4 regions of the Arthrobacter sp. NicSoilC5 genome follow, and region 4 is predicted to be linked to each of the others. Evidence: riboswitches for the same ligand, from Rfam matches in the RefSeq annotation. Region 4 holds a riboswitch; each other region holds the start of a gene.
The links. Region 4 has a riboswitch for cyclic di-AMP ahead of LDO22_RS17400 (hypothetical protein). Riboswitches for the same ligand answer to the same signal wherever they lie in the genome.
Positions count from the first base shown of each region.

Region 1: it holds a riboswitch for cyclic di-AMP, as region 4 does, so the genes downstream of both, LDO22_RS18055 (M23 family metallopeptidase) here and LDO22_RS17400 (hypothetical protein) in region 4, are expected to answer to the same signal.
Region 2: it holds a riboswitch for cyclic di-AMP, as region 4 does, so the genes downstream of both, LDO22_RS04110 (LysM domain-containing protein) here and LDO22_RS17400 (hypothetical protein) in region 4, are expected to answer to the same signal.
Region 3: it holds a riboswitch for cyclic di-AMP, as region 4 does, so the genes downstream of both, LDO22_RS13695 (glycoside hydrolase family 16 protein) here and LDO22_RS17400 (hypothetical protein) in region 4, are expected to answer to the same signal.

Region 1 is NZ_AP024660.1:3,856,816-3,860,091, reverse strand. It holds gene LDO22_RS18060 (C40 family peptidase) at 44-724, opposite strand; cyclic di-AMP (ydaO/yuaA leader) riboswitch at 795-990, opposite strand; gene LDO22_RS18055 (M23 family metallopeptidase) at 1,103-1,924, opposite strand; cyclic di-AMP (ydaO/yuaA leader) riboswitch at 1,935-2,177, opposite strand; gene LDO22_RS18050 (metal-dependent transcriptional regulator) at 2,284-2,985, opposite strand.
Region 2 is NZ_AP024660.1:894,495-897,770, reverse strand. It holds gene LDO22_RS04115 (protein adenylyltransferase SelO) at 1-453, shown strand, start outside; gene LDO22_RS04110 (LysM domain-containing protein) at 562-1,407, opposite strand; cyclic di-AMP (ydaO/yuaA leader) riboswitch at 1,411-1,610, opposite strand; gene LDO22_RS04105 (lytic transglycosylase domain-containing protein) at 1,835-3,190, shown strand; gene LDO22_RS04100 (TraR/DksA C4-type zinc finger protein) at 3,212-3,276, shown strand, end outside.
Region 3 is NZ_AP024660.1:2,914,942-2,918,217, reverse strand. It holds gene LDO22_RS13700 (glycosyltransferase family 4 protein) at 1-28, opposite strand, end outside; gene LDO22_RS13695 (glycoside hydrolase family 16 protein) at 150-1,253, opposite strand; cyclic di-AMP (ydaO/yuaA leader) riboswitch at 1,260-1,408, opposite strand; gene rpsF (30S ribosomal protein S6) at 1,796-2,101, shown strand; gene LDO22_RS13685 (single-stranded DNA-binding protein) at 2,174-2,749, shown strand; gene rpsR (30S ribosomal protein S18) at 2,875-3,114, shown strand; gene rplI (50S ribosomal protein L9) at 3,132-3,276, shown strand, end outside.
Region 4 is NZ_AP024660.1:3,700,722-3,703,997, forward strand. It holds gene upp (uracil phosphoribosyltransferase) at 1-530, shown strand, start outside; gene LDO22_RS17395 (glyoxalase superfamily protein) at 575-1,024, shown strand; gene LDO22_RS17400 (hypothetical protein) at 1,243-1,962, opposite strand; cyclic di-AMP (ydaO/yuaA leader) riboswitch at 1,968-2,129, opposite strand; gene LDO22_RS17405 (glycosyltransferase family 39 protein) at 2,371-3,276, opposite strand, start outside.

The DNA.
Region 1 (3,276 bases), 160 kb from region 4:
GCTTTGGGCAAAGAAATAGCCCTTGGAGCGTGAAGCCCAAGAACTACTTGTTGAGGTGGTAGTACGACGAGGTACCGGTGGCTGCAGGCGAGTGGAGCAGCGTGCCCTGGGAAGGGTTGAGTGCGCTGACCATCATGCCGTTGCCGACGTAGATGCCCACGTGCGCGCCGCCGTTCTGGACCACAAGATCGCCCGGCTGCGGGGTGGAGGTGGGGGTCATGATGTTCCACGCGTTGGTGCGGGGGATGCTGATGCCGGCCTGGGCGTAGACCCACTGGACGAACCCGGAGCAGTCCCAGCCGGTGACGGGGCTGGTGCCGCCCCAGACGTAGGAGTGGCCAATGCCGGTGTAGGCGATTGCTGCAATACCGGAGGTTGCGGCGGAGACAGTCTCGGCAGCCTTGGCGGCAGGGGCAGCATCCTGGCCTGCGGTGGCAGCGGCGTCGCGCACGGCCGGTGCGGTGGACTGGGGACGCACCGCTTCCACCTTTGGAGCTGCGGTGGTCTTGACGGCGGGACGCTCGAAGGAAACCGTGGCCGTGGGGGCGGCGGTGACGGCGAGGGCCGTTTGGGCCGAACCGGACTCGGTGGATGCGGAGACACCGGCGGTGGTGTCAGCTGCGGTGGCGGGCAGGCCCATGCTCAGGATAAGGCCCGATGCGGCTGCCACAACGGCAGCCTGGCGGCCTACGGTCCCGGCATTTGCACTGACGGCCTTGGACACGGCGTCCAGGGGGTTGGTGCGAACCGTTTGCGCACGGTGGCGCGCAGAATGATGGCGTGAAGACACGAAGGTAGCCTCTCCCAATGCCTGCGAGGTGAGCTGTCGGATTCGGATGGGAGTCACCCGGCCACTCTGCTTCCTGGGAAGCTCATGACTTAACCCCAAGGCCTTCAGGAAATGAAGGCCAAAATTGGTTCCCCCGCCCCTGCCAGACGATGAAATGCGAACGGACCTTGAGCGGTGGCAGAGTTAGGCAATCCACTCAAGAGCGTCAACTTCGGAAAAGTTGACGCGAGTTAGACGGTACAGCAGTTTTGTTTCAATGTCACATTCAGGTCACGGCAGGTCACTGCGATCTGAGAGTGCACACTCATTCGGTTACAGCCAGCCCATGGGATCGACCACTTCGCCGTTGACCTGGACCTCAAAGTGCAGGTGGCAGCCGGTGGAGGCGCCCGTGGTGCCGCTGAGCGCCACGACCTCGCCGCGGGAGACGGTCTGTCCGACCTTGACGTTGAACGACGACAGGTGGTTGTAGGTGGTCTCCAGCCCATTGCCGTGATCGATGACCACCCGGTTCCCACCGCCGTACTGGTGCCAGCCTGCGAAGGTCACGGTGCCGGTTGCGGCCGCCAGGACGGACGTTCCGCACTGCGCCACGAAGTCCTGGCCGCGGTGGAAGTCTCCGGAGCCGCCGGTGATGGGGCTCACCCGGTAGCCAAAGGGCGACGCGGTGGTGAGGGATGCCAGCGGTGCGGCCAGGGTGCCGGCCGAGGCGGCCCGCGTGACGGAGCCGGCGGACTGGGCGCTCAGGAGCTGCTTCAGCTTCCCGTCGGGGTCGGCCTGGGTCACCACTGCCGAGCGGCTGAAGTCGATCTGGGCGCCGATATCAGCGGAAATCTGGGGCTGCGGACTGACGGCGGAAGCTGCCAGTGGCGCGTTGCCGGCGGCATCGGTGGCCATGACGGGGCTGGTGGCGGGCACCGTGACCGTCAGCACCAGACCGGTGGCGGCCAGGGCGATTCCGGCTTTCTGGCCGATGCCGCTGGCGGCGGCAAACTCCGTCACCTGCCGGAACGGACCCCGGCGGCGGCGCGCGTCACGATGCAGATCGCGGGGGCGCTCCGCTGCGACATCTTCGACAACCCGCGGTGCCGAAGGGGGGCCTGCCGCGCGGCGGCGGCCCCGGGAGGTCTGCATGGTCAAGAAGGGTTCCTCTCTGGAAAAGCCTGCGGAGTTAGCTGTCGGATTCGGGTCAGAGAGATCAAAGACCCGGCCCGTCATGGGCAAGCTTCTGCACAGGGGTATTCCCGGAAGAATCCTTCACTGGAGAGGCTTGCTGCTGACGGACTTCACCCCAAGGCAGTCCCCCGCTGCCAATTGTGGTTCCCCCGCCTCTGCCAGTAACGACTCATGCACCCGATCCGCTGGCAGAGCTCGGCTCCGGATCGGGTAACGCTTAAGTATCAACGATTGGTTCCACTATAGGGCCTTAAGACCCTAGGTAACAATTCCGTTATCTTTGCGTGGAAGCGCTTCGCTGGGGTATGAGGCGCGGCTCAGGGCTGGGTGACGGCGACAAAAACATGCGCGGCAACCTCGGGCGGCAGCTCCAGTGCCCCTTCGATTCCGGACACCCGCACGGAGATGTAATCTCCCACGCGTTCCAGCGCAACGGCGGCGCCGGGCCGGATCCCGCCTTCGTCCAGCTGCGCCAGCAGTTCGGGCTCCACCTGGATGGGTTCGGCCAGCCGGCTGATGGTCACGGCAGAGGCGGGGCCGTAGCCCTTCATGGCCTCCACCAGGCTGATGACCGCGTCGGCGAAGCCGGTGGCCGGCTGTCCGCCCAGGGCGGCGAGGCCGGGGATCGGGTTGCCGTAGGGCGATTCGGTGGGGTGGTCCAGCATCTCGTAGATGCGCCGCTCAACGCGCTCGCTCATGACGTGTTCCCAGCGGCAGGCTTCGTCGTGCACGTAGGCCCAGTCCAAACCGATGACGTCAGCCAGCAGGCGTTCGGCCAGCCGGTGCTTGCGCATGACCTCGGTGGCCCGCTTGCGGCCCGTGTCCGTAAGTTCCAGGTGCCTGTCGCCGGAGACGACGACGAGTCCGTCGCGTTCCATCCTGCCGATGGTCTGGGACACCGTGGGGCCGGAGTGGCGCAGACGCTCGGCGATACGGGCCCGAAGGGCAACGATGTTTTCTTCCTCAAGCTCCAGGATGGTCCTGAGGTACATCTCCGTAGTGTCGATCAGATCCGTCATCCAGCTCAGCTCCTCGAGCGCAGTACCTTGCGTTGTCCCACCGTACCGCTCTGTTCCCGCGAGGTAGTCCGGGGGCTAGCTTAGCCTATTTTGACTTTGTCCGAATAGCTGCCCCCTGCGCAGCCACCCTGGACGGGACCGTCTCATTGTCTGGACTTTGCCCCCTCCGGCTCCCGCACCCACTGCCCTTCAGGCAGAATGGAACAGGCCTGCCGCGCAGCCACCGCGCACTGCCGGCCACCCCTTACCCGCCCGTCCGGACCAAAGTTTTCGTCCCCGCCGAATTGGAGC
Region 2 (3,276 bases), 1.9 Mb from region 4:
CAGGCATGGACCCGCGGGATTACGGCCAAGCTGGGACTGGACAGCGTCGATGAAAACGGCGCCGGGGCCCTGGTGGATGATGTCCTCGACCTTCTTAAGGACGGACCCGTGGACTACACCCTGTTCTTCCGCAACCTGGGCAAAGCGGCCCGCGGGGACCTTCGTCCCGTGCGCGGCATGGTCCTCGACCTGGCCGCCCTCGATGCCTGGCTGGACCGGTGGCAGGCGCTGCAACCTGACCCGGAGCTGATGGACAGCGTGAACCCGGCCTACATTCCGCGGAACCACCTGGTGGAAGAGGCGCTGTCCGCTGCCACCGCCGGAAACCTGGCTCCACTGCAGCAACTGCTGGAGGCGGTCAGCGCCCCCTTCACCGAGCGGCCCGGCCTGGAACGCTACCTGCAGGGGGCGCCCGACGACTTCGGCAGCTACATGACCTTCTGCGGCACCTGACCGCAGCGGGCCGCGGGGGCAAAACGACAGGAGGGTGGCAACCGGTATTCCCGGCTGCCACCCTCCTGCTTCGTCCGGGGCCGCCAAGGGCACCGGACAGTGCGAAGACTAGGCTACGCGCACAGCGGAGTAGCCGCCGAGCCAGCTGATGGAGTGCACCTGCGTGTCGAAGCCGTTGACGCCGCCGCTGACAACCTGGCCGTTGCCTGCGTAAACGCCCACGTGGCCGGAGGTGATGATCAGGTCGCCGGGGGCGGGAGCGCCTACAACGGTGCCGTACTGGAAGAACTGGGTGGGGGCCAGGTCGCCCACGGACTTGCCGACGGAACGCAGCGCCTTCTCGACCATGGCGGTGCAATCCTGCTTGACGCCCAGCTGGCCGTAGGCCGAGGCGAGGATCGCTGCGCCGGTGCCGGTGCCGGTGGTTGATGCCACGGGGGTTGCCGAGGCGTAAGACATGTTCATGCCGGTGTTCGCCGGAGCGGTGGCGGCTGCGGCCTGCACGGGTGCTGCTGCAGGGGCCGGCGCCGGGGCTGCGGTGTAGCCTGCGCCCGGAATCTGGATCTGGTCGCCCGGGTAGATGATCGAGGACAGTCCCAGGCCGTTGGCGGACAGCACGTCATTGAGGCTGACGCCGTAGGCTGAAGCGATGGCGCCAAGGGTGTCGCCGGAAACGACGGTGTGGACGTTGCCTGCTGCTGCAGCGGGGGCTGCGGCCGGGGCAGCGGGTGCCGAGGTGGCCTGGACGCTGGTCTGCTCAGTGGTGTCCGGGCCGGATACACCTGCATGGGCCGGGGCGCCGACTCCGAAGGCAATGCCGGACGCTGCAGCAACGGCGAGCGCCGGGCGGCCCAGCGAGCGGGCTTGGGATTTTGCTGTTACGGCGAGGCCCTCGAGCACAATGGAGCGGGCCGGAGTCGCGCGGTGACGGGCTGAAATGGAATTTTTTGACACGGTTGATCGCCTCTCCCATGCCTGCGGGGTGAGCTGTCGGGTTCGGGCTGGAGATACCCGGCCGGAAGCGGCTCCGCGGTAGGCGGAAGCGCATTCGACTTAACCCCTAGGCCACAATATGGCCGTGGAAACTTGGTTCCCCCGTCCCTGCCAACTGGAGCGGTTGGATCCCATGATCAGCGGCAGGGCTCGGCATGCTGACGGGAATGTCCCGTCTGAGAGGGACACCAGTCGACCATAACCCAGGTGCATCGCAATTGTCACATTTGGATAACATACGAGGTTCTTCTCTCGCATTGCGCAAACGTCTGGACATTCCAGGGCGTTCCTGGGCGGACCTCTGCTGATACTTTTCCTGTTGAGCACGGTAACAATGTGGAAACAGCAGCCTGCGTTGCGCGGGAATCCGGCGGTAAGCTTCCGGACTATGCCCCTGTTCGTGACCATCGCGAGGCTCCCTTGGCAGGGAGGCCTCCTGGCCCTTGCCCTGGCCGCAGGCACCATGCTGCCGGCGGCGGCCGACGAGCCGCCACCGCCCGGCGGGTATCCCTCCTGGGCGGACGTGCAGGAGGCGAAATCGTCCGAAGCGGCAAAAGCCGCAGAAATCGCCACCATTAATGGACTCCTGACGGACCTTGAGGCGGATTCGGAGGCAGCAGGCGGGATGGCCGTGCGCTCGGCCGCCGACTATGCCGCCGCAGACGCCGCGCTGCAGGCAGCCACCTCCCGCCTGGATACCCTGTCCGCCCACGCTGCCCGTGCCAACGCGGAGCTGGCCCGGCACCGGAAGGACATCGGTGCCCTGGCCGTCCAGTCCTACAAGACCGGCGGTACCAATGCAGGATTCTTCGTCGCGCTGGACGCCCTGGAAACCAACAGCGTCCAGGGGCTCAACCTGGTCAAGCTCGTGGGCGACAAGACTGCCACCCTGGTCGCCAATGCTGCCGCCGCCGAAAAGACGGCCACCGCCCTCACCGAACAGGAAAAAGCCGCCAGGAGCGAGCGGGAACGCCTGTCCGGGGAAGCGAAAGCAAAACTGGACGCCGCACGTTCCGCCCAGGATTCGCTGGCCCGGCGCGTCGCAGAGGAGCAGCGGCACGGCAGCGAGCTGACCGCCCAGCTCGCCACCCTGAAAGGTACGACGGCGGCCATGGAGGGTGAGTACCGCCAGGGCCAGGCCGCACTGGCCGCCTACGAGGCGGCCCAGGCGGCCAAACGTGCCGCCGCTGAGGAGCAGGCCCGCGGGCAGGCGGAGGCTGCAGCCAGGGCGGCCGCAGTGGCAGCCCGGCAGCCAAAGGCGCCCGCACCCGCTGCCGACCCTGGCCAGGCCAATCCGGCCCAACCCGGTCCGGCCCCCGGCGCCGTCAGCAATCCCGGCGTCAGCAACCCCGGCCCTCCCGCTCCGGAAGACCCGGCACCGGCCCCGCCAAGCCCTCCCGCCGTCGTCGTGCCTTCTGTTCCCGGCGGTGCGGTGAACGACCCCGCCGGGGCCAAAAGCTACGCGTCCGGACGCCTGCCCGCCTACGGGTGGGGCCAGGACCAGTTCCTGTGCCTGGCCCAGCTGTGGACCAAGGAGTCCAACTGGCTGACCACCGCCACCAACGCCTATTCCGGAGCCTATGGGATTCCGCAGGCCCTGCCCCCGGGGAAGTACGCCAGCGCCGGCGGTGACTGGCTCACCAGCTACCGCACCCAGATCGAATGGGGCCTGGGCTACATCCGCGACCGCTACGGTTCCCCGTGCGCGGCCTGGAACCACTCCGTATCCCTGAACTGGTACTGACTGACGCGTTAGGCTGTCAACATGCCAGATTTCGAACGGTTCCGTGCGCTGCTCGAAGAGGAGCGGGCGCGGCGCCTGGCACTATT
Region 3 (3,276 bases), 790 kb from region 4:
CGCTTTCCGTCACGTACAGGAGCTTCATTGCAAGAGTGTACTGGATCACATCGTCGCCGGAGGGTTGCTTTAGGCAACCTTGAGGGAAGCCGAAAAAGGGCGACGGCGGGAGATCCCGCCGTCGCCCTTTCACCTGGGGGCGTGGCCTGCTACTGCCAGGCGCGCACGTAGTCCACCATCATCTGGGACGGCGCGCCGTAGGCCGGGTTCGTGGAGGAGGCGCCGACATTCAGCACGATGTACTGCGGGGCATTTCCGTCGTCGGTGGGGTAGGACTTGACCTTGACGCCGTCGAAGTACACGTCCGAGGAGTTTGCCATCCGGTGCAGGCCAAAGGTGTGGTACTCGTTGGCCCAGTTGCCGCCCACGCCGCCCTGGTTGTGGGAGCCGGAACCGGAGTGGTAGTTCACGGTCATCTTGGCCTGCAGGACCTCGGCGATGTCATTCTCGCCGGTGGCCGGCCACGACTGTCCGGTGGTCCAGAAGGCAGGCCAGTTGTAGAGGCCGTTGGCGTTGCCCGGGAACTTGATCCTGGCCTCGACGTAGCCGGTGGTGAACTGGAAGCCGGTCCCCGCCCCGCCCTTCGGGTTGGTGGATACCAGTCCGCCGGAGGTGGATGAGCTGAGCCCCAGGGCCAGGTTCCCGTTGGCCACGGAGACGTTCGCCGGGCTGGTGGAGACCTTGTTCATGGTTCCGCAACCGGGGGAGAACCAGCAGCCGGACCACTTCGCGGTGTCCAGTCCGGCCCCGTTGAACTCGTCGGCGAAGGTCATGGTCCAGTTCCCCGGGACCCCGGCGGGCGCAGGCGTCCCGGTGCTGGCCAGCTGTGCCGCCGCCGGCGCCACAGCGATGGGTGCTTCGGAGGGAGGGGCAGGGGCAGCGGGTGCCGGTACTGCTGCGGGGGCAGGTGCCGGTGCCTCTGCCGGCGAAGGAGCGGCGGCAGGAGCGGCCTCGACTGCCGGGACTGGCGTTGGAGCGGGGACCGGAATGTCCGGAGTTTGGGTGGGTGCGGCGCTGCCGGCATCCTCTGCACTCGCCACCCGCGCCACGTCAGCGGTTCCGTCACCGTGGGTCAGGCCCAGGCCAAGGGAACCTGCTCCGAGGAGTGCTGCGGCAAGACCGGCGGCAAGGGGCCAGCGGCGGCGCGCCCGGGCCGGAGCACCGGACTTGAAGGCCGGGGATGTCCGGGCGGGATCTGTCTCATTTTGATAACGGTGCGCTCGTTTGGCGCTGCCTTTGCGGGGTGCGGGCATGGGGATGCTACCTCTCGTCGCCTGCGGAGTTAGCTGTCGGGTTCGAATGAGGGCATGCGGCCGCGTGCTGCGGCTTCACCCCAAGGGCAGGCGCGTTGCCGTGCCCGGGACGCTTGGGTCCCCCGCCTCTGCCTGGAATCTGGTGATAATCACGGACGCGGCAGAGTTGGGCGGCATCCGGGACTGGAGCCGGCTGGGGGCGGCCCCCGGACGACCGTACACGAAAAGGGTCTGCGAATCACAATTAGGTAACGGACCTCACTGCGTTGGCGTGGCGCTCCCCTGTCGGCAAAGTGCATTGGTATGGGCGCCAGTGACGGCAGGGTTTTCCACATGGCTGAACCTGCGGCTGCTGCCCACCTCCACCGGGGCTAGCCTTGGGTCAAGCGCGAATCGCCTATCGGGTCCAAATGCACTAAGATATTGAAGTCTGTGCTGCGTCCTGCCTCCGTTCCGGCGGCAAGGCATTGCACGGAATCGCAAATGAACCTCCTGTTACGGAAATGCCGTAACCGCTTAGCCCAAAGGAGGTGGGTTCACATATGCGTCCTTACGAATTGATGGTAATCATCGACCCCGAGGTCGAAGAGCGTACCGTTGAGCCGTCGCTTCAGAAGTTCCTGAACGTCATCACCAACGATGGTGGAACCATCGAAAAGGTTGACATCTGGGGCCGTCGCCGTCTGGCTTACGACATCAAGAAGAAGTCCGAAGGTATCTACGCCGTGGTGAACTTCACCGCCAAGCCGGAGACCGCCAAGGAACTTGACCGCCAGCTGTCTCTTAACGAGACCATCATGCGCACCAAGATCACCCGCCCCGAAGAGCAGAAGGTTGTTGCTGAGTAATTCAGCACCGTCTTCATTCTTTACCCCGCAGGAAACGCACTCTTCACCCAGGATCGAACAAGGAGGCAGTAGATGGCAGGCGAGACCACCATTACGGTCATCGGTAACCTCACCAATGACCCGGAATTGCGGTTCACACCGTCAGGTTCGGCAGTAGCGAACTTCACCATCGCTTCCACCCCCCGCACCTTTGATCGCCAGTCCAACGAGTGGAAGGACGGGGAAACCCTGTTCCTCCGCGCTGCCGTATGGCGTGAAGCAGCCGAGAACGTCGCCGAATCCCTGACCAAGGGCATGCGCGTCATCGTGACCGGCCGCCTGAAGAGCCGTTCCTACGAAACAAAAGAAGGCGAAAAGCGCACCGTTATCGAGCTTGAGGTCGACGAAATCGGCCCCAGCCTGCGCTACGCCAATGCCAAGGTCAACCGCACCCAGCGCTCCGGCGGACAGGGTGGCGGCGGCTTCGGCGGCCGCAACAGCGGCGGTGGCTTCGGAGGAGGCAACTCTGGTGGAAATCAGGGCGGCAACTCCGGTGGAGGTTGGGGCGGCGGCAACCAGCAGGCTGCACAGGACGATCCCTGGGCTACGCCCGGTGTCTCCAACGCAGGCGGCTGGGGCAACGGCCCCGATTCCGAACCTCCCTTCTAAAACCCAAATAACGGCCCGGCGCCGGGACTGCCCGGGTGCGCCACGCACCCAAGGCACTGCCGCCGTCGGACCACCACCATCCCGTGGATCAATATCCACGGGCTCCCTAGAATAGGAGCTCCACGATGGCTAAGGCTGAACTCCGTAAGCCCAAACCAAAGTCCAACCCCTTGAAGGCCGCTGACATCACTGTCATCGACTACAAGGACGTAGCATTGCTGCGCAAGTTCATCTCCGACCGCGGAAAGATCCGCGCCCGTCGCGTCACTGGCGTCACGGTGCAGGAACAGCGCAAGATCGCCCAGGCAATCAAGAACGCCCGCGAAGTTGCTCTGCTGCCTTACTCCGGCGCTGGCCGCGGCTAAGGAAGGGATTAACTAACATGGCAAAGCTCATTCTGACCCACGAAGTCACCGGTCTCGGTGCTGCCGGCGATGTTGTCGAGGTCAAGGACGGTTACGCACGTAACTACCTGCTGCCCCGCAACTTCGCCCTGACCTGGTCGAAGGGTGGCGAGAAGCAGGTTG
Region 4 (3,276 bases):
TGACCCTGCTGGCCTACGAAGCCACGCGGGAGGTCCGCACGGAGCCCGTCACCATCGAAACCCCCGTCAGCACCACCATTGGCACGGCGTTCACCAAGCCCACCCCGCTGGTAGTCCCCATCCTGCGCGCAGGCCTGGGCATGCTGGAGGGCATGACCAAGCTGGTCCCCACCGCCGAGGTTGGCTTCCTGGGCATGGCCCGGGACGAGGAGACGCTGGACATCATCACCTACGCGGAGCGCCTGCCGGAGGACCTGACCGGCCGCCAGGTATTCGTCCTGGACCCCATGCTGGCCACCGGCGGCACTCTGCGCGAGGCCATCAAGTTCCTCTTCAAGCGGGGCGCGTCCGACGTCACCTGCATCTGCCTGCTGGCGGCCCCGGAGGGCCTGGCCAAGCTGGAGGAGGAACTGGGCGACGCGAACGTGCACATCGTCCTGGCCTCCATCGACGAGAAGCTCAACGAGAAGTCCTACATCGTTCCCGGCCTGGGCGATGCCGGCGACCGCCTGTACGGCATCGCAGGGTAGCCTTCCCCCTTTTCCGGCAGGATCACCGCCGCTAGCCTGTGCGGATGGACTGGAAACTCGAACTTGTCTTTGTCCCCGTGTCCGACGTCGACCGCGCCAAGGATTTCTACGTCAACAGGGTGGGCTTCAACGCCGACTATGACGAGCGGCCTTCGGACGACATCCGCTTTGTGCAGCTGACGCCGCCCGGATCCGCCTGCTCCATCTGTTTGGGGGAGGGGCTGGTGGACGCAACTCCGGGCACGGGGTCAAACCTGCAGCTGGTGGTGGACGACATCCAGGCCGCACACGACCACCTGAAGAACAACGGTGTGGACGTCAGTGATATCGAAGTGCTGCCGTGGGGCCACTTCGTGTACTTCGCCGATCCGGACGGCAACAAGTGGTCCGTCCAGTACATCCCGTGGCGGAACGCCGGGCCGGACGCAACCGAAAGCACCGCAATCACAGGCTCCGCAACCCCAACCACCGCGACCCTAACGTCCGCACCATAGGGCACTGCAGCTCAACCCGGGGTTAAGACAGCAGGGGGTTAAAACACCACTGCCCGCATCCGTTTGGATGCGGGCAGTGGTGATGCTGCAATGCTCTGCTGTGCCCCTGCCCAAGGCGTACGACGGCGGAGAGCAGGGACGCGCCGTCGGCCGCGGTCAATGCAGGGCAGGCTCCGCGGAGGGTGGTCCTTCGACGCGCAGCCGCAGGGGAGCGGTGCCTAGTACCAGTTGTGCGCCAGGTGGAAGTTCAGTGCGCCGCAGGGGGACTGGTAGCTCTTCTTGATGTAATCCAGGCCCCAGTTGATCTGGGTGCGGTAGTTGGTGAGGTAGTCCGCGCCGGAGCTGGCCATCTTCTCGGCCGGGAGGGACTGGACGATTCCGTACGCCCCGCTGCTGGGATTGGTGGCCGTGGTGGTCCAGTCGGATTCCTTGGTCCACAGGGTCTGCAGGCACTGCATCTGGTCCGGTCCCCAGCCGAATGTGGCCAGCTGGCTGGCGGCGTAGGCCTGGGCGCCAGCGGGGTCGTTGACCGCGACGGCGGGTGCCGGCTCAGGAGCCGGGGCGGGCTCGGGTGCAGGTGCCGGTGCAGGCGCTGGCGCGGCCGGCGCGGGGGCGGCGGGTGCCGGGGCCGCGGGAGCGGGCTCCGCCGCCTGGGGCGCCACTGCGATTGCGGCGGGAGCGGGGCTCTCCACCGGGTTGGAGCGGATCTCGCTCTTCTCGATGCTCATCTGGGCATCGGACGCTGCCTGGGTTGCCTGGGTCGATGACACCGGGGCCATGCTGCTGGTGGCCTGGCCGGCTGCGCCGACCCCAACCAGCACCGCGCAGGATACTGCGAGGATTCCGGCCCTGCGGCCGAGGGTGGTTTTCTTTGCCTGCTGCGTGGCCTTATGTTTAGCCTTGGCATGCAGGCGTGCTTCTGCCGTGTTTTTGGACATGATTGATCGCCTCTCACACCTGCGGAGTTAGCTGTCGGGTTCGGATGAGGGCATCCGGCCGTACGGAAAAATCACGTACTGGCTTAACCCCAAGGGCAATCATTGCCCGGGACGGTGGGTCCCCCGCCTCTGCCGTTGCTCAATCGGAAATCCGGGGAAGCGGCAGAGCTTGGCGTCAACCCGGGATATGCGGCCCGAACGGGGACCGCACCCAATCGACGGTACAGGAAGATTAAATGAAAGTCACATTTAGGTAACGGAAGTCACGGCCGGCAGCGCGTCGGGTTGTCTGACTGCGCCGGGAGTATCCCCGTAATGGACTGCCGGGCCCCCGGGCACCATTCACCCCGGGCACTCGCGTGCCAGAGCATCATGCAGCCCAAGGCCGGGTCCCCGGGGCGTCCTCCGCTAGTGGCCGGTCAGTTCGTAGACCGTAGTGCCGCCCATGATCTGCGACGTGAAATTGGCTGCCACCCACTCCGCGATCCGGGTGGCAGCGTCCGAACCGGTGGTGGAGCGCATGGCTCCGCCACCGATAAAGTAATGGATCTCTCCCCGGGCTACCAGGTCCTGGAACTGCGCCAACGTGGGGGAGGGGTCGGTGCCGTTGAAGCCGCCCACCGCCATGACCGGCAGCTCCGTTGCCAGTTGGTAACCTGCGGCGTTGTTGGAGCCCACCACGGCCGCGGCCCACGTGTAGCTTGAGGCGCTGCTCTTGAGCGCGGCGACCAGGTCAGCCGACGGCGTGGGCGCACCCAGGAGGCCACCCACGCCACCCCCGCGGCCACCCGCGAAGCCCGCGCCGCCCTGGGCGTTCGGCTGCCGGAAGCCCTGCCCCGCACTGCCCGGGTTTGTGTTGCCTTGCCCCGCAATACCTGAACCGCCGGTGCTGTTCGGGCCGGACCCGTTCCGGCTGTTCCGGACGCCGGCGGGAGCACCACCTGGCCCAACGCCGAAGCCGGCCGTGGGGCCGGCACTGACGATTGCCCCGCTGTGCGGTGTGGAGGCCGTGGAGATGGAGTAGGCCAGCGGTCCGGCGAGCGACGCCGTGATGGCCAGGGCCGCCGTCGCCCGCTGCACCGAACGCATACCCAGGAACTTGCTGAAACCGGCTCCTACTGCCCCGGCCAGCCCGCCTGCAAGGACCACCCAGCGCAGCCACGGACCGTAGGCCGAGGTGGTGCCCAGCAGGGAGAACGCCGTCAGGGCTGCCGCGGCCACTGCGGCCCCGAGCACGATTGCGGCGGCCGCCTGCTGCCTGTGCTGCCACAGCAGGACTGCGCCCAGGCCGGTCAGCCCGGCGATGCCCGGCGC